4 regions of the Nonomuraea sp. NPDC049486 genome follow, and region 1 is predicted to be linked to each of the others. Evidence: riboswitches for the same ligand, from Rfam matches in the RefSeq annotation. Region 1 holds a riboswitch; each other region holds the start of a gene.
What was found. A riboswitch is a leader RNA that binds a small molecule or an ion and turns the genes downstream of it on or off. The one in region 1 is predicted to bind cyclic di-AMP.
Positions count from the first base shown of each region.

Region 2: it holds a riboswitch for cyclic di-AMP, as region 1 does, so the genes downstream of both, AB0K05_RS42260 (hypothetical protein) here and AB0K05_RS20330 (GH25 family lysozyme) in region 1, are expected to answer to the same signal.
Region 3: it holds a riboswitch for cyclic di-AMP, as region 1 does, so the genes downstream of both, AB0K05_RS05760 (C40 family peptidase) here and AB0K05_RS20330 (GH25 family lysozyme) in region 1, are expected to answer to the same signal.
Region 4: it holds a riboswitch for cyclic di-AMP, as region 1 does, so the genes downstream of both, AB0K05_RS13455 (C40 family peptidase) here and AB0K05_RS20330 (GH25 family lysozyme) in region 1, are expected to answer to the same signal.

Region 1 covers NZ_JBFAPV010000006.1:326,072-332,943, reverse strand. Annotated here, with positions in the region: gene AB0K05_RS20345 (nitroreductase family protein) at 1-348, opposite strand, end outside; gene AB0K05_RS20340 (hypothetical protein) at 587-1,183, shown strand; gene AB0K05_RS20335 (bifunctional polysaccharide deacetylase/glycosyltransferase family 2 protein) at 1,357-3,450, shown strand; cyclic di-AMP (ydaO/yuaA leader) riboswitch at 3,674-3,807, shown strand; gene AB0K05_RS20330 (GH25 family lysozyme) at 3,819-4,589, shown strand; gene AB0K05_RS20325 (hypothetical protein) at 4,634-5,011, opposite strand; gene AB0K05_RS20320 (MerR family transcriptional regulator) at 5,083-5,460, shown strand; gene AB0K05_RS20315 (cupin domain-containing protein) at 5,457-5,837, opposite strand; gene AB0K05_RS20310 (class I SAM-dependent methyltransferase) at 5,953-6,453, shown strand; gene AB0K05_RS20305 (family 20 glycosylhydrolase) at 6,443-6,872, opposite strand, start outside.
Region 2 covers NZ_JBFAPV010000027.1:11,056-17,927, forward strand. Annotated here, with positions in the region: gene AB0K05_RS42240 (LLM class flavin-dependent oxidoreductase) at 1-428, shown strand, start outside; gene AB0K05_RS42245 (TrpB-like pyridoxal phosphate-dependent enzyme) at 470-1,780, shown strand; gene AB0K05_RS42250 (DeoR/GlpR family DNA-binding transcription regulator) at 2,040-2,819, shown strand; gene galT (galactose-1-phosphate uridylyltransferase) at 2,816-3,898, shown strand; cyclic di-AMP (ydaO/yuaA leader) riboswitch at 3,969-4,108, shown strand; gene AB0K05_RS42260 (hypothetical protein) at 4,114-5,076, shown strand; gene AB0K05_RS42265 (response regulator transcription factor) at 5,094-5,738, opposite strand; gene AB0K05_RS42270 (sensor histidine kinase) at 5,735-6,872, opposite strand, start outside.
Region 3 covers NZ_JBFAPV010000002.1:177,792-184,663, forward strand. Annotated here, with positions in the region: gene AB0K05_RS05740 (histidine kinase) at 1-913, shown strand, start outside; gene AB0K05_RS05745 (response regulator transcription factor) at 960-1,628, shown strand; gene AB0K05_RS05750 (NYN domain-containing protein) at 1,925-3,247, shown strand; gene AB0K05_RS05755 (NlpC/P60 family protein) at 3,332-4,306, shown strand; cyclic di-AMP (ydaO/yuaA leader) riboswitch at 4,617-4,783, shown strand; gene AB0K05_RS05760 (C40 family peptidase) at 4,845-5,393, shown strand; gene AB0K05_RS05765 (hypothetical protein) at 5,478-6,299, shown strand; gene AB0K05_RS05770 (M48 family metallopeptidase) at 6,296-6,872, shown strand, end outside.
Region 4 covers NZ_JBFAPV010000004.1:211,740-218,611, forward strand. Annotated here, with positions in the region: gene AB0K05_RS13430 (type III pantothenate kinase) at 1-374, shown strand, start outside; gene AB0K05_RS13435 (hypothetical protein) at 431-898, opposite strand; gene lysX (bifunctional lysylphosphatidylglycerol synthetase/lysine--tRNA ligase LysX) at 1,047-2,528, shown strand; gene AB0K05_RS13445 (cytochrome P450) at 2,553-3,752, opposite strand; gene AB0K05_RS13450 (LuxR C-terminal-related transcriptional regulator) at 3,942-4,154, shown strand; gene AB0K05_RS13455 (C40 family peptidase) at 4,158-5,201, opposite strand; cyclic di-AMP (ydaO/yuaA leader) riboswitch at 5,208-5,362, opposite strand; gene AB0K05_RS13460 (amino-acid N-acetyltransferase) at 5,649-6,206, shown strand; gene AB0K05_RS13465 (RDD family protein) at 6,304-6,872, shown strand, end outside.

The sequences.
Region 1 (6,872 bases):
CGGCACCTCCCCCATGTGCTCGCCCAGGTAGGCGGAGCTGTCGGAGATGCGCCGCTGCGTCGCCGCCCGGTCCGGGTCGTCCTGGAACAGCTTCCCGGCGGACGACCCCGACGCGTGGTAGGCGCGTACGGAACGCCCGTAGTAGTCGCCGATCCGGGCGCGCAGGCCGGGATCGGTCACCACGATCCAGTGCCAGCCCTGGCGGTTGCCGCCGCTCGGCGCCTGCAGGGCGATCTCCAGGCATTCGCGTACGAGCTCCGCCGGCACGGGCCGGCGCAGGTCGAGGCGCTTGCGGACGCTGCGGGTGGTGGTGAGCAGCTCGTCGGGGCTCAGCGGCAGGATCGTCATGATCTCATCCTGTCAAAAACGACGTCCGCAGCGCGAAGTGCTCGCCCGTGTGGTCGACCTGGTGGATCTTGCCGGGGTCGGCGTACAGGCCGCGCACGCGGTCGCCCACGACGGCGTCGGTCAACGGTTATACATAGATTGATTTTTACGAACTTGTGTTCGAGCATCAACTTGACGTCAGCATGATCGTCTATACATGATCAGCTGTCCCCACCCCCCGGTTTCCCAGAAGCAGGCCATGTCGCCCCTCACCCCCGCCCGAGAGCAACCCTCGCCGCCCAGCGGCGCGGTCTTCGTCGACCACAGCGGCCGGCGGAGGAGGTGGTTCACGATGGGCGCGGTCCTGGTCAGCACGCTCACCCTGGCGGCGACGGTGACGCTCGTGGGCGCGGTGCTCGCGGACACGCCGCTGCCGGCCGGCGGCTGGCCGAGCCGGCACGCGAGCCCGCCGCCCGGCGGCACGCCCTCCGACGACGCCGCTCCCGGCAGCGAGCAGGCCGAGCCGGAGCCGTCCCTCTCCCGGTCCAGGTCCCGGCGGGCGCCGACCCGGTCAGCGCCCACGCGCGCCTCCGGCCGGCGCACCACCGCCGCGCCCTCCCGTACGCGAGCCAAGAGCCCGTCCGCCCGCCCCGCCTCACCGTCCGCGCGGCCGTCCCGTACGTCCGAGCCCCCGGACACGGGCGTGGCCGTGGAACCCGAGACGGCCCGCGACACCACACCCCCCGGCGAGACCACCCCCACCCAGCAACCGGAGCCCGCCGCGACCCCCTCCCCGGACTCCAGCGACGAGCCCTCCCAGACCCGGAACCCCACCACCCCCGGAACCCCCTCATGACCCCCCGCCGCAGACGCCCCGTCCCACAACCGGACAGCGCGCCCGCGCCCGGATGGGGGCAGGCACACGACCCGGGTCTCGGCAGGACGATCGGGCAGGCGGCGGATCGGGTGCCCGGTCCGGCGTACGGGCGTGACGTCCGTCGGGGTGGGCGGCGGCGGGGCAGGAGGCGGGTGGCCGGGCGGGGTGTGGAGCCTTCGGGGCACTGGCTGATGTTGCTGGCCGGGGTGGCGCTGGCGGGGTGCGCGCTGACGCTCGACGGGTTCGTCAAGAACGTGGTCGGCGAGACCGGGCCCCAGCGAGGCGGCGGGGACCCGGCGTCGTGGCTGGAGCCGGTGCGCCGCAGCGGCCCGGTGCTCGACCTGACCGGGGACAAGCCGGCCGGCGCCCGCCCGAAGGCCCGCACGGTGGCGCTGACGTTCGACGACGGGCCCGACCCCGAGTGGACGCCGCTCGTGCTGGACGCGCTGAAGAAGCACGGGGCGAAGGCGACGTTCTTCACGGTCGGCTCGAAGATCGCCGCCCATCCGGAGCTGACCCGCCGGATCGTCGCCGAGGGACACGAGATCGGCAACCACACCTACACCCATCCCGACCTGTCCGCCGTCCCCGCCTGGCGGGCCGAGCTGGAGCTGAACCTCACCCAGAAGGCGCTGGCCGGGGCGACGGGGCTGCACACGATGCTGGCCCGCCCTCCGTACTCCTCGACCCCTGACGCCATCACCGGCGAGCAGTGGGACACCCTGGCGATGCTCGGCCGCGAGGGCTACCTGATCGCGCTGGCCGACCTCGACACCGAGGACTGGAGCAGGCCGGGCGCGGCCGGCATCGCCAGGGCCGCGTTCCCGCGGGGCGGGCGCGGGGCGGTGGTGATGATGCACGACTCCGGCGGCGACCGCGCCCAGACAGTCGAGGCCGTCTGCCGCCTGCTCGACCGGCTGGACCGGGCCGGCTACCGCGCCGAGACGCTGACCTCCGCGCTCGGCATGCCGTCGGCGCACCGGCCGGCCGCGCAGCCGGAGCGGATCGCCGGCGCCGCGCTCGGCCTGGCGCAGCGCGCGGCGAACGCGTTCACGGACGCGCTGTGGTGGGTGCTGTTCGCCACCGGCGTGCTGACGCTGGCCCGGCTGCTGCTCCTGGTGGTGCTGGCCCGGGTGCACGCCCGGCGCTCCCGGGGTCCGGGACCGGCCCTGACCTGGGAACGGCCGCCGGGGGTGAGCGTGATCGTGCCCGCGTACAACGAAGAGGCGGGGATCGCCGCGACCGTGCGCTCGCTCGTCGCGACCGCGTACCCCGGGCCGGTGGAGGTGCTGGTGGTGGACGACGGTTCCACGGACCGCACCGCCGAGGCCGCCGCCGGGCCGCGGCTGCCGGGAGTACGGGTGATCAGGCAGGACAACGCCGGCAAGGCCGCCGCACTGAACACCGGCATCCGGCACGCGCGCCACGAGTTCCTCGTCATGGTCGACGGTGACACGGTGTTCGAGCCGGACACGATCGGGCATCTCGTGCGCCGGCTCGCCGACCCCCGCGTGGGCGCGGTGAGCGGCAACACCAAGGTCGGCAACCGGCGCGGGCTCATCGGCCGCTGGCAGCACGTCGAGTACGTGATCGGCTTCAACCTGGACCGGCGCGCGTTCGAGCTGCTCGACTGCATGCCGACGGTGCCGGGGGCGATCGGCGCGTTCCGGCGCGGCGCGCTGGTCGGGCTCGGCGGGGTGAGCACCGACACGCTGGCCGAGGACACCGACCTGACGATGGCGCTGTGCCGGGCGGGCTGGCGGGTGGTGTACGAGGAGCGGGCGCTGGCGTGGACGGAGGCGCCCGCGACCCTGGGGCAGCTGTGGCGGCAGCGCTACCGCTGGTGCTACGGCACGATGCAGGCGATGTGGAAGCACCGCCGCGCGCTGGCCGAGCCGGGTCCGTTCGGCCGCCGCTGCCTGGGTTACCTGGCGCTGTTCCACGTGCTGCTGCCGCTGCTGGCGCCGGTGGTGGACCTGATGGCCGTCTACCACACGGCGGTCGGCGACCCGCTGCCGGCGGTGGCGGTGTGGGCCGGGTTCGTGGTGGTGCAGGCGGCGGCGGGCTGGTACGCGCTGCGGCTGGACCGGGAGCGGGTGTCGGCGCTGTGGGTGCTGCCGCTGCAGCAGCTGGTGTACCGGCAGCTGATGTATCTGGTGGTGTTCCAGTCGGTGGCGACCGCGCTGCTCGGGGTGCGGCTGCGCTGGCACACGGTGCGCAGGCAGGGCACTTTCGCGGCGCCGTGACGGCACCGGCGGGAGATTTTACCCGGAGGCCGGATTCCCTTACGTACAAGGGGTTTCGGGGGTGTTACCCCGGGTCCGAACCGCCAAACCGGATATGTCATACTTGCAATATTTTTGTCTGCATATATACCTTTTGCGTATTCGCGGTGATACCTCAACTCTGTTGCCGCATCGATTGACCGGACCGTGCGCTGTCCTGACGGTGTCCCCCTCACGCCAGGGCAGCGCACGGCCGCCGAATCCGCGTCTCGCGGAGCCGGGGACCCACTTCCTGGGGTGAATCGGACGCCAGCGTCCGTAGGGGACTTCCAACTCCGAACCCGTCAGCTAACCCGGTAGGCGGCATGGAAGCAAGGAGTCATTTCCTCATGCCCAAGCCTCGGCTTGCCGCTGCGCTGAAGTACCGTCCCAGCAACCGTCTCAAGTACGCCTTCGCCGGCGCGCTGCTGGCGGGGACCACCGCCGTCGCCAGCGTGACCGGCACCGCCATCGCCGCCACCGGCGGCGCCGCCGCCCCCGTCGAGCCGAACCCGGCCATCGCCCAGCAGCAGGCGGCCCAGCTCACGTACGGCCAGGACGTGTCGAACTACCAGCCCGACCATGACTGGGCGGCCAGCCCGGCCGAGTTCGGCATCATCAAGGCCACCGAGGGCACCGGCTTCACCGACAAGACCTTCGCCCGGCACTGGCAGGAGCTGGACAAGAAGGGCATCGTGCGCGGCGCGTACCACTACGCGCACCCGCGCAACAACCCGATCGCCGAGGCCGAGCACTTCCTGTCCGTGGTGAACTCCCAGCCCGCCAAGCCCGGCGACCTGCTGGTGCTGGACCTGGAGACGACCAACGGCAGGTCCGTCTCCGAGGTGAACGCCTGGGCCAAGGCCTGGCTGTCGCACGTCAAGGCCAAGACCGGCGTCACGCCGCTGTTCTACAGCGGCTGGCACTTCGCCGACACCTACGGCGCGGGACTGTCGGAGTACCCGCTCTGGGTGGCCCACTACAGCAAGCCCAAGGGCGAGATCACCCCGCCGGCGGACTGGAAGTCGTGGACCATCCACCAGTACTCCGACAAGCCCATCGACCACAACGTCTCCGCCCTGACCCCCGACCAGCTCCGCAGCCTGGGCCGTCCGGCCTGACCCGCTCTGTGACGCCTCCCGTTGAGGGAGGCGTCACAGTCGTCTCAGCCCTGGTGGATCCTGAGCCCACGCTCCTCCATGCGCCGCAGCAGCTCGGCCGGACCCACCGCCGTCTCCGGCAGCAGGTAGAACTCCTCCAGGATCGGCCCCGCGTCATCGGGCGCGGCCGCGTCCCAGATCACCTCGTCACCCGGCGCCGTGACCTCGAAGGTGAAGAACGCGCAGCACGCCTTCTCCCGCGCGGCGAGATCCCGTACCCACTCCTCGACCCCGTCACCGGCGCGGAACCGGAACCGGATGCCCCCGGCGGTCCGCTCGCGTCCGGTGAGCGCCTCGCCGAACAGCCGCCGGTACTCGGCCAGCCGTTCCTCGGGGGTGTCGCGGGCGGTGGTCATGTCGCAGACGATCGGTGGGGTGTCCATGATGTGCTCTCCTTCCGTCACTTCCGGAGCGTAGAGTCTGGACCTAGGTCCAGGGTCAAGAGGAGAGCGGTGTGAAGATCGGCGAGGTGGCCCGCGAGGCCGGGGTCAGCGTGGACACGGTCCGCTTCTACGAGCGCCGCGGCGTGCTGCCGGCGGCGGGGCGCAGGCCGTCGGGCTACCGGGTGTTCGACGCGTCGGCGGTGTCCAGGATCCGCGCCGCCAAGGCCCTGCAGGAGCTGGGTTTCACGCTGGACGAGGTGGCCGGCGCCCTGCGCTCCCACGACGCGGGCGGCGCGACCTGCGCGAGCGAGCGGTGGCGGCTGGAAGCGGTGGTGGAGCGCATCGACGCGAGGATCGCCGAGCTGGCCCGGGCCCGCGACCTCGCCGCCCGGAGCCTCGCCGACTGCCGCTCCGGCGACTGCCGCTTCCCGACCGGCCTGTCCTTCTAGCGCGAGCCCTCGCCGGACTCGGCCAGGTCGGCCTCCTCCTTGGTCTTGTGCACGGTGCCGTCGGCGTGCTCGGGCGGCCCGTACGCCGTGTGGAGCACGAGCGGCGCGGCGCCGGTGTTGACGAAGTTGTGCGGGGTGCCCGCCGGGACGGCGACCAGGTCGCCCGCCTTCACCGGACGGACCTCACCGCCGACACGGGCCTCTCCGGTCCCGGAGACGAAGGTGAGGATCTGGTCGGTGTCCTCGTGCACCTCCTCGCCGATCTCACCGCCCGGCGGGATGGTCATGGTGACGACCTGGACCTTCTCCCCGGTCCACAGGACCCGGCGGAAGTCGGTGCTCTCTTCGGCGACGGTGGCGATCGCGAAATGGTGCACGGTCGGCTCCTGTGTCTCGCGGTTCAAGCTGGCGTATGACTCTTGCCAGGACAAAAGCTGACATAAACGTAATGTCCGGCAGGCGGACACCGGGCGCGGTGCTAGCTTCACCGTCATGAAGGTGCCGGAGAGGCTGCTGTGGGCCGTCGAGACCCTGGAGACGCGGCCGGGCGAGCGGGTTCTGGAGATCGGCTGCGGCCGCGGCGTCGCCGTCGGACTGCTCTGCGAGCGCTCCGCCTCCGTCACCGCGATCGACCGGTCGGCGGCGGCGGTAAAGGCCGCACGCGAGCGCAACGCCCGCCACGTCGAGGCGGGCGCCGCGGTGATCGAGCAGGCCGAGCTCGACGGCGGCGGGCTGCCCGGCGGCCCGTACGACAAGGTGTTCGCCGTCAACGTGAACGTCTTCTGGACCCGCTCCCCCGCCGCCGAGCTGGCGGCGGTCAAGCACGCGCTCGCGCCCGGCGGCTCGCTCTACCTGTTCTACGAGCCGCCGGGCGCCGCCAAGGCGCAGGAGATCGCGGTCAAGGTCCAGGCCGCGCTCGCCGGGTCCGGCTTCACGTCCACCACCCTGACGCGCGGTCTCCTGCTGTGCCTGAAGGGTGAGCTCACCCCGTGACGGTGACCGTCAGGTCCCCCGTGACGGGCGCGCCGCCCGGCGTGCGGACCGTCAGCGTGCCGGTGTAGGTGCCGGGCCGGCTGAAGGTCCTGGCCGAGGTCACGGTGAAGGCGGCGTTGATCCGCATGCCGGGGATGCTTCCCTCCCTGGTGGTGGCCGGGGTCACGGGCTCCTGGACGCCGTCGCTCCAGGTGACGGCCGCCTCCAGGCCGGCGGCGGTGTGGCCGGGCGCGGTGAGGGTCCAGGAGGCGCCGGTGGGCCGGCCGGTGCGGGTGCTCACCGATCCGCCGAGGATCTCCAGCCGCCAGGGCACGTCGGCGGTCGGGAAGAAGTTCGTGCCCTGCACGGTCAGCCTGCCGCCCATCTTCGCCAGGCGGTTCTTGAAGTCGGCGTAGTCCCGCTGGTCCTGGGGTGTCCAG
Region 2 (6,872 bases), on a different contig from region 1:
GCGCGCAGGCGGGGCCTGAGCCCGCGCACCCGATGGAGATCTGGCTCGGCGTCGGCGGGCCGCGGGCGCTCGCGCTCACCGGCAGGGCCGCCGACGGGTGGCTGCCGTCCTCGTCGTGGGCGCCGCCGGAGCGGCTGCCCGAGCTGCAGGCGCGCATCGACGAGGCCGCGGAGAAGGCGGATCGCCGGCCGCGGGACGTGCGCAGGCTCTACAACGTCAACGGCACCATCACCGGAGGCCCGAGCGAGGGCTTCCTCAAGGGCCCGGCCGGGCAGTGGGTGGACGAGCTGACCGACCTGGCGGTGGCCTACGGGATGGACACGTTCATCCTGTGGCCGGAGGGCGACCAGCGGGAGCAGCTGACCAGGTTCGCCGAGGAGGTCGTGCCGGAGGTGCGCCGCCAGGTCGACGCGGAGCGACGCGCCTGACGGGACTGGATCGTGACCGGCGGCGGGAGCAGACTGGGACGATGATCCCCAGCAACTGGTACAACATCGTTCCCGATCTGCCCGCCCCGCCTCCCCCGCCGCTGCACCCGGCGACCAGGCAGCCGATCGGTCCCGATGACCTGGCGCCGCTGTTCCCGATGGAGCTCATCCGTCAGGAGGTCGGCCAGGAGCGGTACGTGCCCATTCCCCAGGAAGTGCTCGACGTCTACCGGCTGTGGCGGCCGACCCCGCTTATGCGGGCCCGCAACCTGGAGAAGTCGCTGGGCACGCCGGCGCGCATCTACTACAAGTACGAGGGCGTCTCCCCGGCTGGCTCGCACAAGCCGAACACGGCCGTCCCGCAGGCGTACTACAACGCCCAGGAGGGCGTGCGCAGGCTCACCACCGAGACGGGCGCCGGGCAGTGGGGCAGCTCGCTGGCCTTCGCCTGCGCCCAGTTCGGCCTCGACTGCGAGATCTGGATGGTGCGGGCCTCCTACGACCAGAAGCCGTACCGTTCGGCGCTGATGCGCGTGTACGGGGCGAGCGTGCACGCCAGCCCGTCGCCCGTGACGCAGGCCGGCAGCAAGGTGCTGGCCGAGTACCCCGGCTCCCCCGGCAGCCTGGGCATCGCGATCAGCGAGGCGGTCGAGGTCGCCGCGTCGGCCGACGACACCCGGTACGCGCTCGGGTCGGTGCTCAACCACGTGCTCATGCACCAGACGGTGATCGGCGAGGAGGCGCTGGGGCAGCTGGAGGAGATGCCGGACGTCATCGTCGGCTGCACCGGCGGCGGGTCGAACTTCGGCGGCCTGGTCTTCCCGTTCCTGCGCGAGAAGCTGGCCGGGAAGATCGACCCGGTCATCCGGGCCGTCGAGCCGGAGGCGTGCCCGTCGTTCACGCGCGGCCGCTACGCTTACGACTTCGGCGACACGGCGGGCCTGACCCCGCTGATGAAGATGCACACGCTGGGCCACGACTTCGTGCCCGACCCCATCCACGCGGGCGGGCTGCGCTACCACGGCATGTCGCCGCTGCTGTCGCACATGTACGAGCTGGGGATGTTCGAGGCGGTCACCCGCTCGCAGAGGGAGTGTTTCGAGGCGGGGGTGCGCTTCGCCAGGACGGAGGGCATCCTGCCCGCACCAGAGCCGACGCACGCGCTGGCCGAGACCATCGCGGAGGCGCTGCGCTGCAAGGAGAGCGGGGAGGAGAAGGTGATCCTGACCGCGCTGTGCGGGCACGGCCACTTCGACCTGGCGGCGTACGAGCGCTACCTGTCGGGCGAGATGGAGGACTTCGCGCTGCCGCAGGAGCGCATCGACGAGGCGCTGAGCGGGCTGCCGGCGTGAACGAGGACCCGCCGCCCGCCGGGCGGGCGGCGGTGTCCGTCAGCGCGCGGTGGGGCGCTTGCCGTGGTTGGCCTTCTTCTTCTTGCGTGCCTTGCCTTTGCGTGCGCGCCTGGCCATACGGTCACCTCCCGGTGGTCGGGGTACGGGATCCAACCCAACGTCCCTCTTCACCGGCTTCCCGGCAAGGCCTGGGGTTACCTAACATTCCCCAACATATTCGTGTCATAATTTGGTGGAATCTGTTGGAAGGAGCGGGGGCGTGCTCGCACAGCAGCGCCAGCAGGCGATCCTCGAACGCGTGCGCAGCAAGGGCGGTGTCCGGGTGGCCGACCTCGTGCGCGAGCTCGGCGTCTCCGACATGACCATCCGCCGGGACCTGGAGGTGCTCGCCGACCGGGGGCTGCTGGAGAAGGTCCACGGCGGCGCCACCGCGGTCGGTCCCGGCTCCACCGAGGAGCCCGGCTTCACCGCCAAGTCGGCCAGGCAGCAGCAGGAGAAGGAGGCCATCGCGCGCCGCGCGGCCCAGCTCGTGCGCCCCGGCACCGCGGTCGCCCTGTCCGCCGGCACCACCACCTGGGCGCTGGCCCACCATCTGATCGGCGTGCCCGAGCTCACCGTGATCACCAACTCGATCCCGGTGGCCGACGTCTTCCACCGCAACGCCCGCGCCGACCGCACGGTCGTGCTCACCGGCGGCGTGCGCACCCCCTCCGACGCGCTTGTCGGCCCGGTCGCGGTGGCCGCGATCCGCCGCCTGCACGTCGACACGCTCTTCCTCGGGGTGCACGGGATGAGCCTGCGCGCCGGGTTCACCACTCCCAACCTGCTGGAGTCCGAGACCGACCGTGAGCTGGTCAGCGCCGCGCACCGGCTCGTGGTGCCGGCCGACCACACCAAGTGGAACACGGTCGGCATCAGCACCATCGCCGAGCTGACGGAGGCCGACGTGGTCATCAGCGACGCGGGGCTGCCCGAGGAGGCACGCAGGGAGCTGGCCGACAGGGCCGGAGAGTTGATCATCGCAGAGGGGGCGGCGTGAAGCGCACCATCACCGAGCTGGCCGACGGCCGGGAGCTCATCTACTTCGACCGGAGCGACGGCGCCGACCGCAGCGCGATCGACCGGCGGCCGCTGGACCCGCGGCCGGTGGCGTCGGAGCTGCGCTACGACCCGCTGACCGAGGAGTGGATCGCGATGGCGGGCCACCGGCAGACCCGGACGTTCCTGCCGCCGCCCGACGAGTGCCCGCTGTGCCCGTCGTCCGACACGCGGGCGTCGGAGATCCCGGCGTACGACTACGACGTGGTCGTGTTCGAGAACCGCTTCCCCTCCTTCTCCGGCAATCTCGGGACTTATCAGGATGTCGGGGGGCTGAGCGAGGTCCGGCCGGGCATGGGGCGGTGCGAGGTGGTGTGCTTCACCTCGACGCACGACTCGTCCTTCTCCCAGCTCTCCGACGACCGGGTGGAGCTGGTCATGGAGGCCTGGGCCGACCGTACGGCCGAGCTGTCCGCACTGGAGGGCGTCGAGCAGGTCTTCTGCTTCGAGAACCGGGGCGAGGAGATCGGCATCACGCTCTTCCACCCGCACGGGCAGATCTACGCGTACCCGTACGTGACGCCGCGCACCAAACTGCAGCTCGGGGCGGCCCGGCGGTACGCGGAGCGGCGACAGGGCCGCAACCTGTACGCGGACGTGCTGGCCGCCGAGCGGGAGGCCGGGGTCCGGGTGGTGGCGGCCAACGAGCTGTGGACGGCGTTCGTGCCGGCGGCCGCGCGCTGGCCGTTCGAGGTGCACCTCTACCCGCACCGGCAGGTGCCCGACCTGGCGGCGCTGTCGGAGGCCGAGCGGTCCGCGTTCGCCCCGCTCTACACCTCGGTGCTGCGCGCGCTGGACGGGCTGTTCGGGGTGCCGATGCCGTACATCTCGGCCTGGCACCAGGCGCCGGTCCGGCAGGACCGCGAGCTGGGCTACCTGCACCTGGAGCTGTTCTCCATCAGGCGGGCCCCGGGCAAGCTGAAGTATCTGGCAGGATCCGAGTCGGCCATGGGCGCGTTCGTCAACGACGTGCTCCCCGAAGAAGCCGCACGCATGCTTCGATCACAGGTAGATCACTAAGAGATTTCCGTTTGACTCGCATTACTTGTGATCTACCACTACTATCCCTTCCAGCACGACCGTAAAGCGCCGTGTGAACATGCCTAATCCTGGGCGAGTTGCCCAGGAGCCGGGGACCCAATCGCACTTGGGGTGAATCCACTTCGGTGGTAGGGAGCGCTCCCGTACCCGAACCCGTCAGCTAACCCGGCCGGCAGAGGGAGAGGACCCATCACGTGGCGGCAGCGTCCCCCGCGCATCTTGCCATCGGTTTCGTCACCGCCGCGGCGGTGCTTTTCACCCCGGCCCTTACCACGTCCGCGGCGGCGGACCCCAAGCCCGGCGAGCAGCAGCTCCGCAGGGAGCTGAAGCAGCTCAACGCCAAGGTCGACAAGCTGATCGAGCGCTACAACCTCAAGCGCGTCGAGCTGGCCGAGGCCCGCAAGGCGGCGGAGGAGGCCGACAAACGGCTGGCCACCGCCGAGCAGACCCTGAGCTCCGCCGAGGACCGGGTCGCCGAGCTGGCCCTGCTGCAGTACCAGAGCGGTGGCATGCAGCTGCCGAGCCTGATCCAGTTGCCCGACGGCCGCAACGCCGCCCTGCTGGCGCAGCTCACGGCCGAGCAGCAGGCGCTGGTCGACAAGGTGGCCGAGGCCCGCGACGAGACGAAGAAGGCGGCCGACGAGGCCACGGCGCTGACCAAGGAGATCGAGTCCGACGCCGCCGAGGTGGCCGGCCAGCGCGAAGAGGCCGAGGGCGTCATCAAGGACATCGAGAAGAAGCTGGAAGATCTGGTGCCGATCGCCACCGGCCGCCGTTCCGACGGCACCTGGGCGCCGCAGCTCCCGTCGGGCGCCGACAACATCACGCCCCGCACCCGGCTGATGAAGACCGAGATCGCGAAGAACTTCGCCCTGCCGTTCAGCGTGGGCTGCTTCCGCTCCGGGTCGAGCGGCGAGCATCCGCTGGGCCGGGCCTGCGACTTCATGATGAGCACCGGCGGCTCGATGCCGTCAGGGACCAACACGGCCCTCGGCGACCGCATCGCCGAATGGGCCGTGCAGAACCGCGGCAAGCTGGGCGTGAAGTACGTGATCTGGAAGCAGCGGATCAACCACGGCTCGGGCTGGAGCGGCATGTCCGACCGGGGCAGCATCACCGAGAACCACTTCGACCACGTGCACATCTCGATGCACTGAGAAGGGGATCTCCAGCGTCATCGCGGGACGAGCAGCCCTCGGTGGAACGCCTCGGTGACGGCGGCGGCGCGGTCCCCCACGCCCAGCTTGGCGTAGATGTTCAGAAGGTGACTCTTGACCGTGGCCTCGGTGATGAACAGCCGGGCGGCCGCCTCACGGTTGGTGTTCCCGGCCGCCACGAGTTCGAGGACCTCGAGCTCACGACGGCTGAGGAGTTGCGGCGCGGGGGTCCTGACCCGGTTCATCAGCCGTGCCGCCACCGAGGGGGACAGCACGCTCTCTCCCTTGGCGGCGGCCCGCGCGCCTCGCAGCAACTCCTCCCGGGGAGAGTCCTTGAGCAGGTAGCCGGTCGCCCCCGCCTCGATCGCCGGGAGGACATGGGTGTCGGTGTCGTAGGTCGTCAGGACCAGCACGCGCGCGGTGACGCCCAGCCTGGTCAGCTCGTTGATCGCGGTCAACCCGTCCATGCCCGGCATGCGCAGGTCCATCAGGATCACGTCGGGCCGGAGCTCCTGGGCGAGCCGTACGGCCGCGGCGCCGTCCGCCGCTTCGCCCAGCACCTCGAATCCCGGCGCGGAGGCGAACATGCTGCTCAGCCCGTCCCTGACGACGGGATGGTCGTCCGCGATCAACAACCGGACCGTGGCCGCGTGATCGGTCATGCGTGGCTCCCGGCCGGCAGGGTGGGGACGCAGGCCGAGATCCCGGTGCCGGCTCCGGGCTCGGACTCGATCCGCAGCGTGCCGGACAGTCCTTCGACGCGCTGACGCATGATGGTCAGGCCGAATCCGCCGCCGCGGGGCGGCGGTGACCCGCCGTCCGTGTCGAGACCCGCGGGGTCGAAGCCCCTGCCGTCGTCACGTACGTCCAGCGCGACCTCGTGGTCCAGGTAGGACAGGGTCACGCCGACCCTGGTGGCGTGCGCGTGCTTGGCCACGTTGGCCAGTGCCTCCTGGGCCGTGCGCAGCAGCGCGAACTCGGCCTCCGGTGTCATCGGCAGCGCCGTGCCGGTCGTCGTGACCTGAACGGCGAGCCCGTGCAGCCTCGACCACCGGCCGGCGACGTCGGCGAGGGCGTCGCTCAGGCGCGCGGTCCGCAGCGGCTCGGGCCGGAGCGCGTCGACCGAGCGCCGCGCCTCGGCCAGGCTCTCCCTCGCCAGGTTCTTGACGGCGTCGAAGGGCCGGCGCCACGGCGCCGGGACCTCGTGCATCTGCTCGGCCGCCTGGAGCTGCGCGATGATGCCGGTGAGCCCCTGCGCCAGGGTGTCATGGATCTCGCGGGCCATCCGCCGGCGCTCGTCGAGCACGCCCGCCTCCCTCGCCTGGGCGAGCAGCTGGGCGTGCAGGCCGGCGTTCTCGGCGAGCGACGCCTCCAGCAGCCGGTTCGTCCGGCTCAGCTCTCCGAGGGTCTGCTCGCGCCGCTCCTCCTCCTTCTCGGCGAGCCACAGGCCCCAGGCGCAGGCGCACATCATGGCGATGTTGAAGGCGATGACGATCACGGCCAGCGTCAGGCCGAGGACGTCGGTCCTGGGGATGTTGGACGCCTGCGCGGTACCGGCCAGGACCGCCGTGGCGGCCACCCCCAGCAGCCGCCACGGCCAGCGCAGGACCGTGAAGGAGTAGATGTAGGCGGCGGGGGTGAGGAGCCCGAAGAGGGGATGACGGATCACCAGGACCGCGGTGATCACGAGCAGCCCCGCGACGAACACCCCCATGGTCCGTAGCCGGCCCCACCAGCCGGGACGCAGGGTGAACATGCCGAGCATCCACGCGGCGGCCAGGGCGCACAGACCGAGG
Region 3 (6,872 bases), on a different contig from region 1:
CGAGATGGTCGGCGGGGCGTCCGTGGTGGCGCTGTTCACGGTGGCGGTGCACCGGCCGTTCAAGATCTCCGGCACGATCGCCGGGCTCGGGCTGCTCGTGATCGTGCCGTTCTACTTCCTCCGCCCGGACGTGGATCTCGGCGGGCCGACGTACGCGATCCTCGCCCTCGCGATCGTGCTGACCACCTTCGCCTGGGGCATCGTCGTCCGGGCCAGGCGCCAGCTCATCTGGTCGCTCAGGCAGCGGGCCGACGGAGCCGCCGAGGAGGCCAAGCGGCTGGAGCGGGAGCGGATCGCCAGGGAGATGCACGACGTGCTCGCGCACCGGCTGTCCATGCTCAGCCTGCACGCGGGCGCGCTGGAGTTCCGGCCCGGCGCGCCTCCCGACGAGGTCGCCAGGGCCGCCGGGGCCATCAGGGCCAGCGCCCACCTCGCGCTGCAGGACCTGCGTGAGGTGATCGGCGTGCTGCGTCACCACGATGCGGACGCGGAGGTTCCCGACCGGCCCCAGCCCACGCTCGCCGACCTGCCCGCGCTGGTGGCGGAGTGCGAGCAGGCGGGCATGGACGTGAGCCTGCGACTCAAGGCCGGCGAGGTGCCGGAGAAGCCGGGGCGCAACCTCTACCGCATCGTCCAGGAGGCGCTCACCAACGCGCGCAAACACGCGGCGGGCGCACCGGTCACCGTGACCGTCACCGGTGGGCCGGGTGAGGGGGTGTCGGCCGAGGTGCGCAACTGGCTGCCCGCGCGCCACGGCCCCCGCATCCCCGGCGTCCAGATCCCCGGCGCCGGGGCCGGGCTCATCGGCCTGACGGAGCGCGCCGCGCTGGCGGGCGGGCGGCTGGAGCACGGCCCGACCCCTGAGGGTGAGTACGTGGTCCGCGCCTGGCTACCCTGGCCGGCGCGGACATGACGGCGAGGGGCGGGGAGGCGCTGGTGAAGGGCTGGTGGCAGGACGGATGACGACGCCAGGGGCGCGGCCGGTCAGGGTGCTGATCGTCGACGACGACGCGCTCGTCCGGGCAGGGCTGTCGATGATCCTCGGCGGCGCCGGCGACATCGCGATCGTCGGTGAGGCGGGCGACGGCGCCGAGGTGCCGGCGATGGTCGCCCGGCACCGGCCGGACGTGGTGCTGATGGACATCCGGATGCCGGACGTCGACGGGCTGACCGCGACCGAGGCGCTGCGCGCCGCCCAGTCGCCGCCCGAGGTCCTCGTGCTGACCACGTTCCACGCCGACGCGCAGGTGCTGCGGGCGTTGCGCGCGGGCGCGGCCGGGTTCCTGCTCAAGGACATCCCGCCCGTCGAGCTGGTGGCCGCCATCAGGAAGGTGGCGGCGGGGGAGCCGATCCTGTCGCCCGCCGTGACCCGGCAGCTCATCGCCCACGTCTCCAACGGCGGCGCCGGTGGCCGCGCGGACCGGGCCAGGGCCCTGATCGGCCGGCTCAGTGAGCGCGAGCGGGAGGTGGCGCTGGCCGTGGGGCGGGGCAGGTCCAACGCGGAGATCGGGCGCGAGCTGTTCATGAGCGTCCCCACGGTCAAGGCGCACGTCTCGCGCATCCTGACGAAGCTCGAACTGAACAACAGGGTGCAGGTGGCCCTGCTGGTCTACGACGCCAGTCTCTGACGCACGTCCTGGAGTTCCAGGTTTTGCCCGGCCTTTCCCTTGCGGGCCGGTCCCGTACGGGAGTGACTCCACGCAGGTACGGGCCACACACGCACCGTCGGAACCGCTCGCCTCGTCCGGACGGCGCGAGAGGACGCGCCCGAGTTCCCGAGGAGACGCCTCGCAGGTCGGCGCTGGGGCAGGGGGTGGAAACGGCCGCGGGACCGAGCGCTTACCCGGAAAAGGATGCCCGTTACGGACAGGTACCCGGCAGCCGTACCCTTGTCTGAAAGAGCATGTCATGAAGGGACAGTGGGATGAGCTCAGCGGGTGAAGGCCTGTCTCGCCCGCTTCCCGAGCAGGTGCGACTCAACGTCGTCGACCTGGCCGCCCAGGTTCTCGGCTCGATGCCCGCCGCCGCCGTCCCGCCGCCGCTGCGCGGCATCGCCAAGTTCGATCCGCGCAAGCGTGCCCGCCTGGGTGGCGCGCCCATCGCCGCCCAGCTGGAGAACGACAAGGACTTCCGCGTGGCCGTCGCGGAGCACGTGACCGCCGGGTGGCCGGAGCTCGTCTCGTCGCTGGCCGAGGGCAACGTCCCGCCGGCCGCCGATCCCGTGCTCGTCGCCGCGGCCGCCTACCTCACCCGCCCGCCGGGGTGGGAGGAGATGATCGAGGCCGCCAGGACCGACCTGGAGAGGAACGCCGCCGCCGCCGAGGGCGCGGAGCGCGAGGAGGTCGTGTCCCGGCTGCGCGAGCAGCTCGCCGCGCAGAAGTCGGCGGCCAAGGAGGAGGTCGACCGGCTGCGCGAGCAGCTCAAGGCCGCCCGGGGGGAGAACTCCGACCTGCGCCGCAAGCTCCACGACGCCCGGGAGCGGGCGAAGGCGGCCGTGCAGCGGGCCGAGGCGATGGAACAGACCGCCCAGGACGCCAGGGCCGCGGCCACGGCCGCCGGCAGCGCCGGTGAGACCGAGCTGCGCCGGCTGCGCGAGCGCCTGGCCGACGTGGAGAAACAGCTCGAAGCCTCGCGCAGGGCCGCCCGCGAGGGGCGCAGCATCGAGGACGCCCGCATACGGGTGCTGCTCGACGCGCTGCAGGACGCCTCCGCCGGGCTGCGCAGGGAGCTGGCGCTGCCCACCACCATCTCCAGGCCCGCCGACTCGGTGGCCGCCGTCGCCGGGGAGACGCCGGGCGTGCGGGGGGTGCCGGCCCGCGCACTGGCCGACGACGACCCGCAGCTGCTCGACCAGCTCCTCGCCCTGCCGCAGGTCCATCTGATCATAGACGGCTACAACGTGACCAAGACCGGTTACGGCACTCTCACGCTGGCCGACCAGCGCAACCGGCTGATGACCGGGCTCGGCGGCCTGGTCGCGCAGACCAGGGTCGAGGTGACCGTGGTGTTCGACGGCGCGGAGCTGAACGCGCCGGTGCAGGTCGTCGCGCCGCGCGGGGTGCGGGTGCTGTTCAGCGCGCCGGGGGAGATCGCCGACGACCTGATCCGCCAGCTCGTACGCGCCGAGCCGCCGGGCCGCGCCATGGCCGTGGTCTCCTCCGACCGCGAGGTGGCCGAATCCGTCCGGCGCATGGGAGCCAGACCCGTTTCGTCTGCTTTGCTGCTGCGCAGGCTCGGCCGCGCCTAGATTACAAATCAGTGTTTGGGTGAGACCTCACCTTCCACTTCTGTACTATTTCGCCCCAGATGTATTCCCCCTGGGAGGCGAGCTGTGAGGTTGGGCCGGGCGCCACTGGCCGCGGGTCTCGTGATCGGGCTGATCACTCTCCCCACGGGAGGAGTGGCCGCCGACCCGCAACCGACGATCAGTCAGGCCAAGGCCAAGCTCGAGAAGCTCAACGACAAGGCCGACAAGGTCGTCGATCGCTACAACACGGCGACGGAGAACTACAAGGCCGCCAAGAAGCGCTACGACAAGCTCAACGCCGGCTACAAGCGCAAGCTCGCCACCGTCGCCGAGCTGCGCCAGCAGGTCGTCACGATGGCCGTCGACGGCTACAAGATGGGCCGCGACCTGACCTCGATGCCGACCATGGTGACCGCCGAGAACCCGGGTGACCTGCTCTACCAGATGGCGCTGACGGAGCGGCTGACCGCCGACCGCGCCGGCAGGCTGGCCGCCTTCGACCGGGAGAACCGCGGGCTCAAGACCGAGCGTGACAAGGCCCAGGAGGCTCTGGGCGAGGCCGACGAGGAGCGCGACAAGGTCAAGAAGGAGCGCTCCGAGATCGAGAAGCTGATCGCCCAGCAGAAGAAGCTGCTCAACCGCCTCGGGGCCTACCGCGTCGGCGACCCGAACAGCACCGGCGTCAAGTACACCGGCCCCGCCTCGGGGAGCGCGGCGGCGGTGCTCAACTTCGCGTACGCGCAGATCGGCAAGCCCTACCAGTTCGGCGGCACCGGCCCCGGCGGCTGGGACTGCTCCGGCCTGACGCAGGCCTCGTGGCGCGCGGCCGGCGTCTCCCTGCCGCGTACGACGTGGCAGCAGTGGGCCTGGGGCGCGAGCCGGAGGGTGTCGCTGGACGCCCTGGAGCCCGGTGACCTCATCTTCAGCGAGGGGCTGGGCCACGTGAGCATCTATGCGGGAAACGGCAAGATCGTGCACGCGCCGCAGACCGGTGACGTGGTCAAGGTCGTCCCGCTCTCCGCGTACGGGCGCCGGCTCGTCGGCGCGGTACGCCCGTGAGCCGCTGAAACGTCTGTGACTGATGTGACAGAAGGGCTCTGACACATCGTCAGGGCGGCAAGTGTGAGTATGGTCACATCTGGGTAACGGGACTGGCTTGCCAGCAGGGATCCGCGGGTCTGACAGCGGGCTTGTCAGATCGTCATGTGCTTACCGTGCCTTTGCCAGCCCATGACTTCAGGCGTAGGTTCTGGCGTCGCGGCGGACACTCCATGCCCGCCGCCGGCCATCGCCGCCGCGCCGCCGGCGCCGCGACGTGGACGAACAAGAATCCGCCGGTCACCGCCGCATCTCCGGGAACCTTCACCCGGGTGGTGGCCTGCCGAATCCGTGCAGCCAGGAGGCACGGAGCCGGGGAACCATAGATCCCGTCATTTCAGGGCGGGATCAGGGGTGAATCGGCGCGGCGACGCGCCGTAGGGCGACTTCCAGGCCCGAATCCGTCAGCTAACCCGGTAGGCGTTCGTGGAAGACTCAAGGAGCAATCCTGTCTACCTCCCCTAAGAACCCCCGTCTGTCTCGCCTTGCCGTCAGTGGCGTGGCGCTCAGCATGACCGTGACGGCCGGAGGGCTGGCCCTCCACGTCCCGGCGGCGCAGGCGGACACGGTGATCGCCCCGGCCGGAGCTTCGGTGACGACGGTCGAGGCCGTCAAGACCACTGCTTCCAAGAAGGCGACTTCGAAGAAGGTCCTGTCCAAGAAGCAGGCGAAGGCGGCCCGCCAGAAGGTGAAGGCCCACAAGGCCGTCGCGGTGGCCAAGAAGCAGATCGGTGACCCGTACCGCTACGGGGCCACCGGGCCGCACGCCTTCGACTGCTCAGGTCTCGTCCAGTTCGCCTGGCGGAAGGCCGGGGTCAAGATCCCGCGCGTGACGAACAGCCAGTTCGCGGGCATCAGGAAGAAGGTCTCCTACAAGAACCTGAAGCCGGGTGACCTGATGTTCTTCCGCGGGCTCGGCCACGTGGGCATGTACATCGGCAAGGGCAAGATGGTGCACTCGCCGAGCTCGGGCAAGACGGTGCGCGTCGAGAAGCTGAACGGATGGCGCAAGTCGTCGTTCGCCGGCGCGGTACGCCCCGGTCTGTGACCGATCGCGAAGGCCCCGCCCCTGACTGGGGGCGGGGCCTTCGTGATGCGTGGGACGGGCGTCCCGCCGCTAGCATCGGACAGCATGTCCGGGATCGTGGGCCGTCGAGCGGTGGTGACGGGGCTGGTCCTCGCCGTGGCCGCGGCCGGCGGGGCGGCGCCGGAGTCGTGGTCCGCCGGGGTGCCCGACGAGCTGGCCGGGGTGCGGGAGCTGTGGCGGGGCGAGCTGGGCGTCGCGCGCGGCGAGCGGGCGCTGGTCGCCGGGCAGCGGGCCGATCCCGGGCTGCTGGCCGATCTGGCGCGGCGGGCCGACGCGGCGGGGCGACGGGTGTCGGGCGTGCTGGGCCGGCCCGTGCGCCCGCTGGTGCTGGTGCCCGCGTCAGGAGAGCAGGCCGCGCGGCTGGCCGGCGTCGCCGACGTGCGCGGGCTGGCGGCGGTGGCCGACGGGCGGCGGGTGATCGTGGTGCCCGAGGGTTTCGCGCGGCTCAACCCGACCGGCAGGGACGTGGTGCTCGCCCATGAGCTCACGCACGTCGCCGCTGGCACCGACGGGCTGCCCGGCTGGCTGTACGAGGGATTCGCCGACTACGTGGCCTATCGGGACGCGGGGCTGGCGGTCACCGTGGCGGCGGCCGAACTGGCGGCCGAGGTGCGGGCGGGGCGGCTGCCGGACGAGCTGCCCGGGGCCGGTGACTTCGGCTCCCGGGGGGACGCGCTGGCGCGGGCGTACCAGGAGGCGTGGCTGGCGTGTCGGTTCCTGGCCGAGAGCGCGGGCGAGGGGACTCTGGTGAGGCTCTACCGTGATGCCCAGAGTGTCGGCACCGACCGGGCACTCGCCGCGCGGGGGCTCACGCTCGGCGGCCTGACCCGGGGGTGGCGCGCGTACGTGCGGGACCAGCTGGGGTGAGAGGACGCGAAGTGGACGACGGCCACGACAGGAACGCCGCCGCGGGCGAGCAGGCCGGGACCCGATCCGGCGGCGAATCCGCCCACGAGAACGGTCCGCGCCCGGATGACGGACAGACGCCCCCAACGGACGGCGGGCCGGAGCCCAAGGACGGTGGGGCTGGCCGGAGGGGGCGGCGGCAGGCTGGGGTGGCCGGGGTCGTGCTGGGGGTCGGGATCCTCGTGGTGGTGGGGCTGACGACGCCGTGGCAGGCGCTGCCGGGGGCGCCGGAGGTGGCCGCCGACCCGGCCGCGGACTTCACCGCCGGGCAGATCGCCCGCGCGCAGGCGTTCGACGCGGCCACCGGCATGCCCGGCTACCTGTCGCTCGGCCTGACGCTGGTGTTCGCGGGCCTGCTCGTCGCCACCCCGCTGGGCGCCAGAATCCTCGGGGTGCTGCGCGGGCCGTGGTGGGTGCGGGTCCTGCTGGGGGTGCTCGTGCTCACGGTCGTCGAGGAGGCGCTGCGCTGGCCGCTCGGCGTCTGGTTCGAGACCGTGCTGCGCGACTACGGCCTCTCCACGCAGGACTGGGCGT
Region 4 (6,872 bases), on a different contig from region 1:
CGTTCGACGCGGTGTCGGCCAAGGGCGAGTACATCGGCGCCGTCACCGCTCCCGGCATCGAGATCTCCGTCGACGCCCTGGCCGCCGCCGGCGCCCAGCTCCACAAGGTGGAGCTGATCAGGCCCCGCTCCGTCATCGCCAAGAACACCGTCGAAGCGCTTCAGGCGGGCATCATCTACGGCTTCGCCGGCCAGGTCGACGGCATCGTCGAACGGATGGCCGCCGAGCTGGCCGACGACCCCGACGACGTGACCGTGGTCGCCACCGGCAGCCACGCCGGCCTGGTCGTCGGCGAGTCGCGCTCCATCGACGTGCACGAGCCGTGGCTCACGCTGATCGGCCTGCGGCTCATCTACCACCGCAACACCGGCTGACACATGAGCAAGCGGCCCCCCGCTCGGGTAGGGGGCCGCTTGCGGCTGGGGGAAACTTACTCGGACTCGGCGGCGTACAGGTACTCCCAGTGGCCGCACTTGCTGACCCACTGCTGGTGCGGGTGGATCTGGCAGACCTTCACCCGCACCGCCGCGACGTCGTCCACGTCGAACCGGAACTTCTTGGAGCCCGGGTAGCCGCAGAACTTCCTGGCGTGGACCGCGTCCCACTCGTGGTCGAAGCCGGCCGCCTGGAACCTCACGTGGGCGCACTTGCCGCCCTGCCCGTAGGTGCGCTGGTCGAGGTCGTAGAGCCGGCCGCGGAGGTGGACCGTGTTGGACGTCTGGTGCTCGTCCCACTCCACGCCGATCCAGCCCTGGGCCTTGGCGAGGTGGTGCTTGGCGTAGACCGGGCCCCAGGAGTATCCGTCGGCGGTGGTGGCGCTCGCGGCGGCGGGCATCGACAGGGCGACGGCCCCGGTGGCGGCGACGGCGAGCAGGCCGGTGGCGATCTTCCTGAACATGGTCTCTCCCCGAGCCCTCCCTGGACCGGCCCGCTGCCGGATCCCCCCTTCGAGCCCGTGACACATGGGTAACCGAGCGTGCTTGCAGGCCCCCTGCAGGGGACCGACGAGACCTTGCACGTGGCCGTATCCCCTACCCTTTGGTGATGTGAGCGACGAACTTCCCGAGCAGATGCGCATCCGGAGGGAGAAGCTCGACCGCCTTCGCGCCGAAGGCGTCGACCCTTACCCGGTGAGTTTCCCCCGCACGACCACCAACGCGGAGGTCAGGGCGAAATACCAGGGCCTGGAGCCCGACACCGCCACCGGCGACCGGGTCGGCGTGGCCGGGCGCGTCATGCTCAACCGTGTCGGCGGCAAGCTCTGCTTCGCCACCCTGCGCGACGGCAGCGGCGACCTCCAGGTCATGATCTCGCTCGACAAGGTGGGGGAGGAGTCGCTCGCGTCCTGGAAGCACGACGTCGACCTGGGCGACCACGTCGGCGTCGAGGGCGAGGTGATCACCTCGCGGCGCGGCGAGCTGTCCATCCTCGCCGACCGCTGGCAGATCACGTCCAAGTGCCTGCGCCCGCTGCCCGAGAAGCACCTCGGCCTGACCGACCCCGAGGCCCGGGTCCGCCAGCGTTACGTCGACCTCATCGTCAACGACGAGGCGCGCAAGATGGCCCGCGTCCGCAGCGCGACCGTGCGCGCGGTGCGCGACTTCTGGCACGAGGAGGGCTACCTCGAGGTCGAGACGCCGATGCTGCAGCCGATCCACGGCGGCGCGGCGGCCCGGCCCTTCGCGACCCACATCAACGCCTACGACATGGAGCTCTACCTCCGCATCGCGATCGAGCTCTACCTCAAGCGGCTCGTGGTGGGCGGCGTCGAGAAGGTCTTCGAGGTCAACCGCAACTTCCGCAACGAAGGCGCCGACTCCACCCACAACCCCGAGTTCACCATGGTCGAGGCCTACGGCACCTACCTCGACTACCACGACATGGCCGACCTCACCCAGCGCATGTACCAGAAGGCCGTGGTCGCCGCGCTCGACACCACCGTGGTCGTCCACGAAGGCGTCGAGGTCGACCTCGGGCTGCCCGAGTGGCCGCGGGCCAAGCTCTACGACCTGGTGTCCGCCGCGGTGGGCGAGGAGGTCACCACCGAGACCCCGCTGGAGCGCGTCCGCGGCCTGGCCGACAAGCACGACGTGCACTGGGACCCGAAGTGGGGCCAGGGCAAGCTGGTCCAGGAGTTGTTCGAGGAGCTGGTCGAACACACCCTCGTCCAGCCCACGTTCGTCATGGACTATCCGCTGGAGACGTCCCCGCTGGCCCGCGTCCACCGCGACAACCCGCTGCTGACCGAGAAGTGGGACCTCATCGGGTTCGGCACCGAGCTCGGCACCGCCTACTCCGAGCTCATCGACCCGATCGACCAGCGCCGCCGCCTGGAGGAGCAGTCCCTGCTCGCCGCCGGCGGCGACCCGGAGGCCATGCAGCTCGACGAGGACTTCCTGCAGGCCCTGGAGTACGGCATGCCCCCGACGGGCGGCATGGGCGCCGGCATCGACCGGATGATCATGGCATTCACGGGCCGCAACATCCGCGAGACCATCCTCTTCCCCCTGGTCAAGCCCACCCGCTGACCGCGCCGCGAAAGCCCGCCCGCGCTACAGGCGCGGGCGGTTGAGCCTGACGGGCAGCCGGGCCAGGCCGCGCAGCACCAGGTTCTCCTTGTACGGCGGATCCGCGTCGGCCAGCTCCAGCCCCGGCGCGGCCCCGGCCAGCGCGGCCAGCGCCACCTCCCCTTCCAGCCGGGCCAGCGGCGCACCCAGGCAGAAGTGCACCCCCAGACCGAACGCCAGATGCCTGCCAGGCGCCCGCCCCACGTCGAACCGGTCCGGGTCGGGGAAGGCCGCGGGGTCGCGGTTGGCCGCGCCGACCAGCGCCAGCGTCGACGTGCCCGCCGGCACCCAGACGCCGCCCAGCTCGGCGTCCTCCAGCGCGACACGGGCCGTGAGCTGGACCGGCGGGTCATACCTGAGCACCTCCTCCACGACCTCCCTGGGCCGCTCGGCCGCCCGCCCCAGCACGCCGTGCCTGACCAGGTTGAGCACGCCGTTGGCGATGAGGTTGACGGTCGTCTCGTGACCGGCCACCAGCAGCAGCACGCACGTGGCCAGCAGCTCGCGCTCGGTCAGCTCCTCGACCTGGACGAGCGCGCTGAGCAGGTCGTCGGCCGGCCGCTCCCGCCGCAGCGCGATGAGACCCTGGAAGTAGTCGTGGAACTCGCGCCGGTGGCGTTGTGAGCGCTCGGTCAGCTCGTCGGTGACGATCGGGTCGAGGCTGCGCGCCATGGTCTCGCTCCAGCCGCGGAAGCGCTCGTGGTCCGCCGCCGGCACGCCCAGCATCTCGCTGATCACCATGACGGGCAGCGGGTAGGCGAAGTCGCGGACCAGATCGGCCTCGTCGGGCAGCGCGGCGATCAGGTCCGCGGTGATCGTCTCGATCCGCGGGCGCAGCCGCCGCACCATGCCGGGCGTGAAGGCCTTGCTGACGAGTCCGCGCATCCGGGTGTGGTCAGGCGGGTCCATCATGAGGAACGAACGGACCGGTTCGTCCGGCCCGGCGGGCGCGGGGGTGGGGCCGTGACCGAAACGCGGGTCGCGCAACAGGGCCGAGCAGAGCTCGTGGGAGGTGGCGACGAGCAGCCCGCCGCGCGTCCGGAAGAGCGGCCCGCTCTCGCGCAGCTTCCGGTATCGGGAATACGGCTCGCGCAGGAACGCATAATCGTACGGATCGAAACCCAGCATGTCGCTGGGGCTCAGCGTGGACGGCGGCGCGCTGTCAGAGTCCTTGTGATCGATCATTGCGCTTGGAAATGTGCCGACATACGCCGAGTACTTCACGTAGGACGGATCATGTCAATGGCTATGGTCAAGTAGGGCAGATCTTACGCTTGACGGCCTTTGCCGGATGCGTTTACGTAGTCGGGGCGAGCAGCCTTTCGCTCGTGCCAGGACGTCACCGAGTAGTGCTGTTGGGGGGGAGGGCTCCCGATGGATGTGCTCAGTGAAAATGTTGAACTGAGCCATGCAGATCTGGCGTTGCTGGCGGAGCTGGCCAAGGGCGTCACAGTAGACCGAGTGGGGAGGCGCCTTGATTGCAGCGGCCGCACGGTGCGCCGAAGACTGAGGGGCATCTGCGACCGGATCGGGGTGGCCACGGCCATCGAAGCCGTGGCCTGGGCCGCGCGCCGCCAGCTGATCTAGCCGTCAGTCGGCGATGCGCACCGCTCCGGCGTAGGGGCGCCGGTCGAGTGAGGCGATGCGTACGACGTCGCCCGTGCGCGGCGCGTGCACCATCATGCCGCCGCCGAGGTAGATGCCCACGTGGTGCAGGTCGCTGTAGAAGAAGACCAGGTCGCCGGGGCGCAGCTCCTCGCGCGCGATGTGCCTGCCCGCGGTCCACTGGTCGCCGGTGTAGTGCGGCAGCGAGATGCCGACGCGCTGGTAGGCGGCCATGACCAGCCCCGAGCAGTCGTAGCCGTTGGGGCCTTCCGCGCCCCAGACGTACGGCTTGAGCTGCTGGGTGAGGGCCCAGCGGGCGGCCTGGGCCGCCTTGCCGTCGCCGGGGATGGGCAGGGTCACCTTGACGGCCCTGGTGCCGGGGCGGCCGGCCTCGCCGAGCGCGCGCTGGAACAACCGGCTCTCGACCTTGGTGACGAGCTTGGAGATCCGGTCGCGCTTGGCGCCGAGGTCCTTGACGATCTTGTTGACCTCGTCGATGCGGGTCTGGGCGCCGGTCCTGGCCCGCTCGGCCGCGTCCATCGCCTTGGTCAGCTTGAGGACCTCCTCGCTCTGCTGCTGTCGCAGGGCGTAGGTGGTGGCCGCGCGGTCGAGGTAGCTCTCGGGGTCGCCGCCGGTGGTGAAGGCGAGCACCCGGCTGAGGCCGCCCGACATGTATTCGGCCTCGACCAGCTGCGACGCCCTGGTCTTCTTCGTGGCCAGGTCGGCCTCGCTGGCGGCGAGCCTCTTCTTGGCGTTCTCCACGGCCTTCTTGGCCGTCTTGAGCTTCTCGCGCTGCCCGTTGTACTGCTCGGTGAGGGTCTCGATCTCCAGGTGCATCTCCTCGACCTGCTCGGAGAGCTCCTTGAGCGAGGGCTTGGGGTCGGCGGCGACGGTCCCCGCGGGAGCGGCGACGAGCAGCGCGGCGAGGGTGGCGCCCACGATGCCCAGCCTGCGGCCGTAGCCGGCCCGTTCCGGAGGGCGGGCGCGCTCGCCCGCGGAACTCCCCCTGCGGTCGCGCGTGCGCTTCACCAATCGAGCTCCTTCCGTAGCGCGCCGACCGGGCTAGCTGACGGGTTCGGGCTCGGACCGGCCCTACCGAGCGAGGTGCTCGGACTCACCCCTGGTGGCGCCGCTCGAACGCCGCCGGCGGGTCCCCGGCTCCCCTTGCGGGGATTGGGCGCGTCTCCGCGCCACATGCGCGGGGACATCGACGCTGGACACTAATGCACCGAGGGTTCCTGCTCAACCGGAACTACAGACTCTGTAGAGATTTCACAACCGGGGGGTCACAAGGTGGTCTCGTAAAGCCCGGTATGGCAAAGACTTCATGTCCTCTTTGTGCCTGCTTGGACCAGGCATGGAACGGTAGGAAACCTCCAACGCCACAGGTGCTCGTACAGCCACGAGACGTTACAAGATGGGCGCAAGTCCGGGGTTAGGGGTGAGCCGTAATCACAAACTGTAGGCTGGAGGGTCATGGAGCAGGTCGCCGAACGTCCCCTTCCCGACACGCAGGTCCTGGTCCGGCGTGCCCGGACGCCGGACGTCAAGGCCATCAAATTCCTGGTCGACACCTATGGAGGCCCCGGCCCCCGGCTGCTGGAGAAGGCCACGGTCACCCTGTACGAGGACGTGCAGGAGTTCTGGGTCGCCGAGCGCGACGGCAAGGTCGTCGGCTGCGGGGCGCTGCACGTCCTCTGGGAGGACCTGGCGGAGATCCGCACCGTGGCGGTCCACCCGGAGGCGCGCGGGCTGGCCATCGGCCACCGCATCGTCACGGCCCTCATCGACACGGCCAAAGAACTCGGCCTGCAGCGTGTTTTCTGCCTCACATTCGAGGTCGACTTCTTCGCGAGACACGGATTCCGGGTGATCAAAGGCACCCCGGTCTCGCCCGAGGTCTACGCCGAACTCCTGGCCTCGTACGACGAGGGCGTGGCCGAGTTCCTGGACCTGGAACACGTCAAGCCCAACACCCTGGGGAACACACGGATGTTGCTCCACCTGACCTCGGGTGATGCGGATCTTGACTGACAGAAAAGGTGATTGTTGATACCCATGTCGATACGTTGTCCAGGACAGGCATGTGCCCTGACACGTGCCACATGCGCACGCGAAGCGAGGTGACACGGTGAGCACCGGACAGCCGCCGTATCCGCAGGATGAATCCAGCGAGAATCATCCGGGATACGGGCACAACCCGGGACACCCCCATGGGGAGGATCCCGACGCGACGGTCGTGGGCTACAGGGCCGACGACCCCTACGGCCAGGGCCAGTACGGCCAGCAGCCCCCGTACGGGCAGCAGCAGCAGTACGGTCAGCCGGGTCAGCAGGGCTACGGCCAGCAGGGCGCGTCCCAGCCGGGCTACGGCCAGCCCCAGTACGGCCAGCAGCCCGACTACGGCCAGCAGGGTTACGGTCAGCAGCCTCAGTACGGTCAGCAGGCTCCCTCGCAACCCGACTACGGCCAGCCCCAGTACGGCCAGCAGGCCCCTTCCCAGCCTGACTACGGCCAGCAGCCCCAGTACGGCCAGCAGGCTCCCTCGCAACCTGACTACGGTCAGCAGCCCCAGTACGGTCAGCCCCAGTACGGCCAGCCCGGCTACGGCCAGCAGCCCTCCTCGGGTCAGCAGGGCTACGGCCAGCAGCCCTCCTCGGGTCAGCAGGCTTACGGTCAGCAGGGCTACGGTCAGCAGGC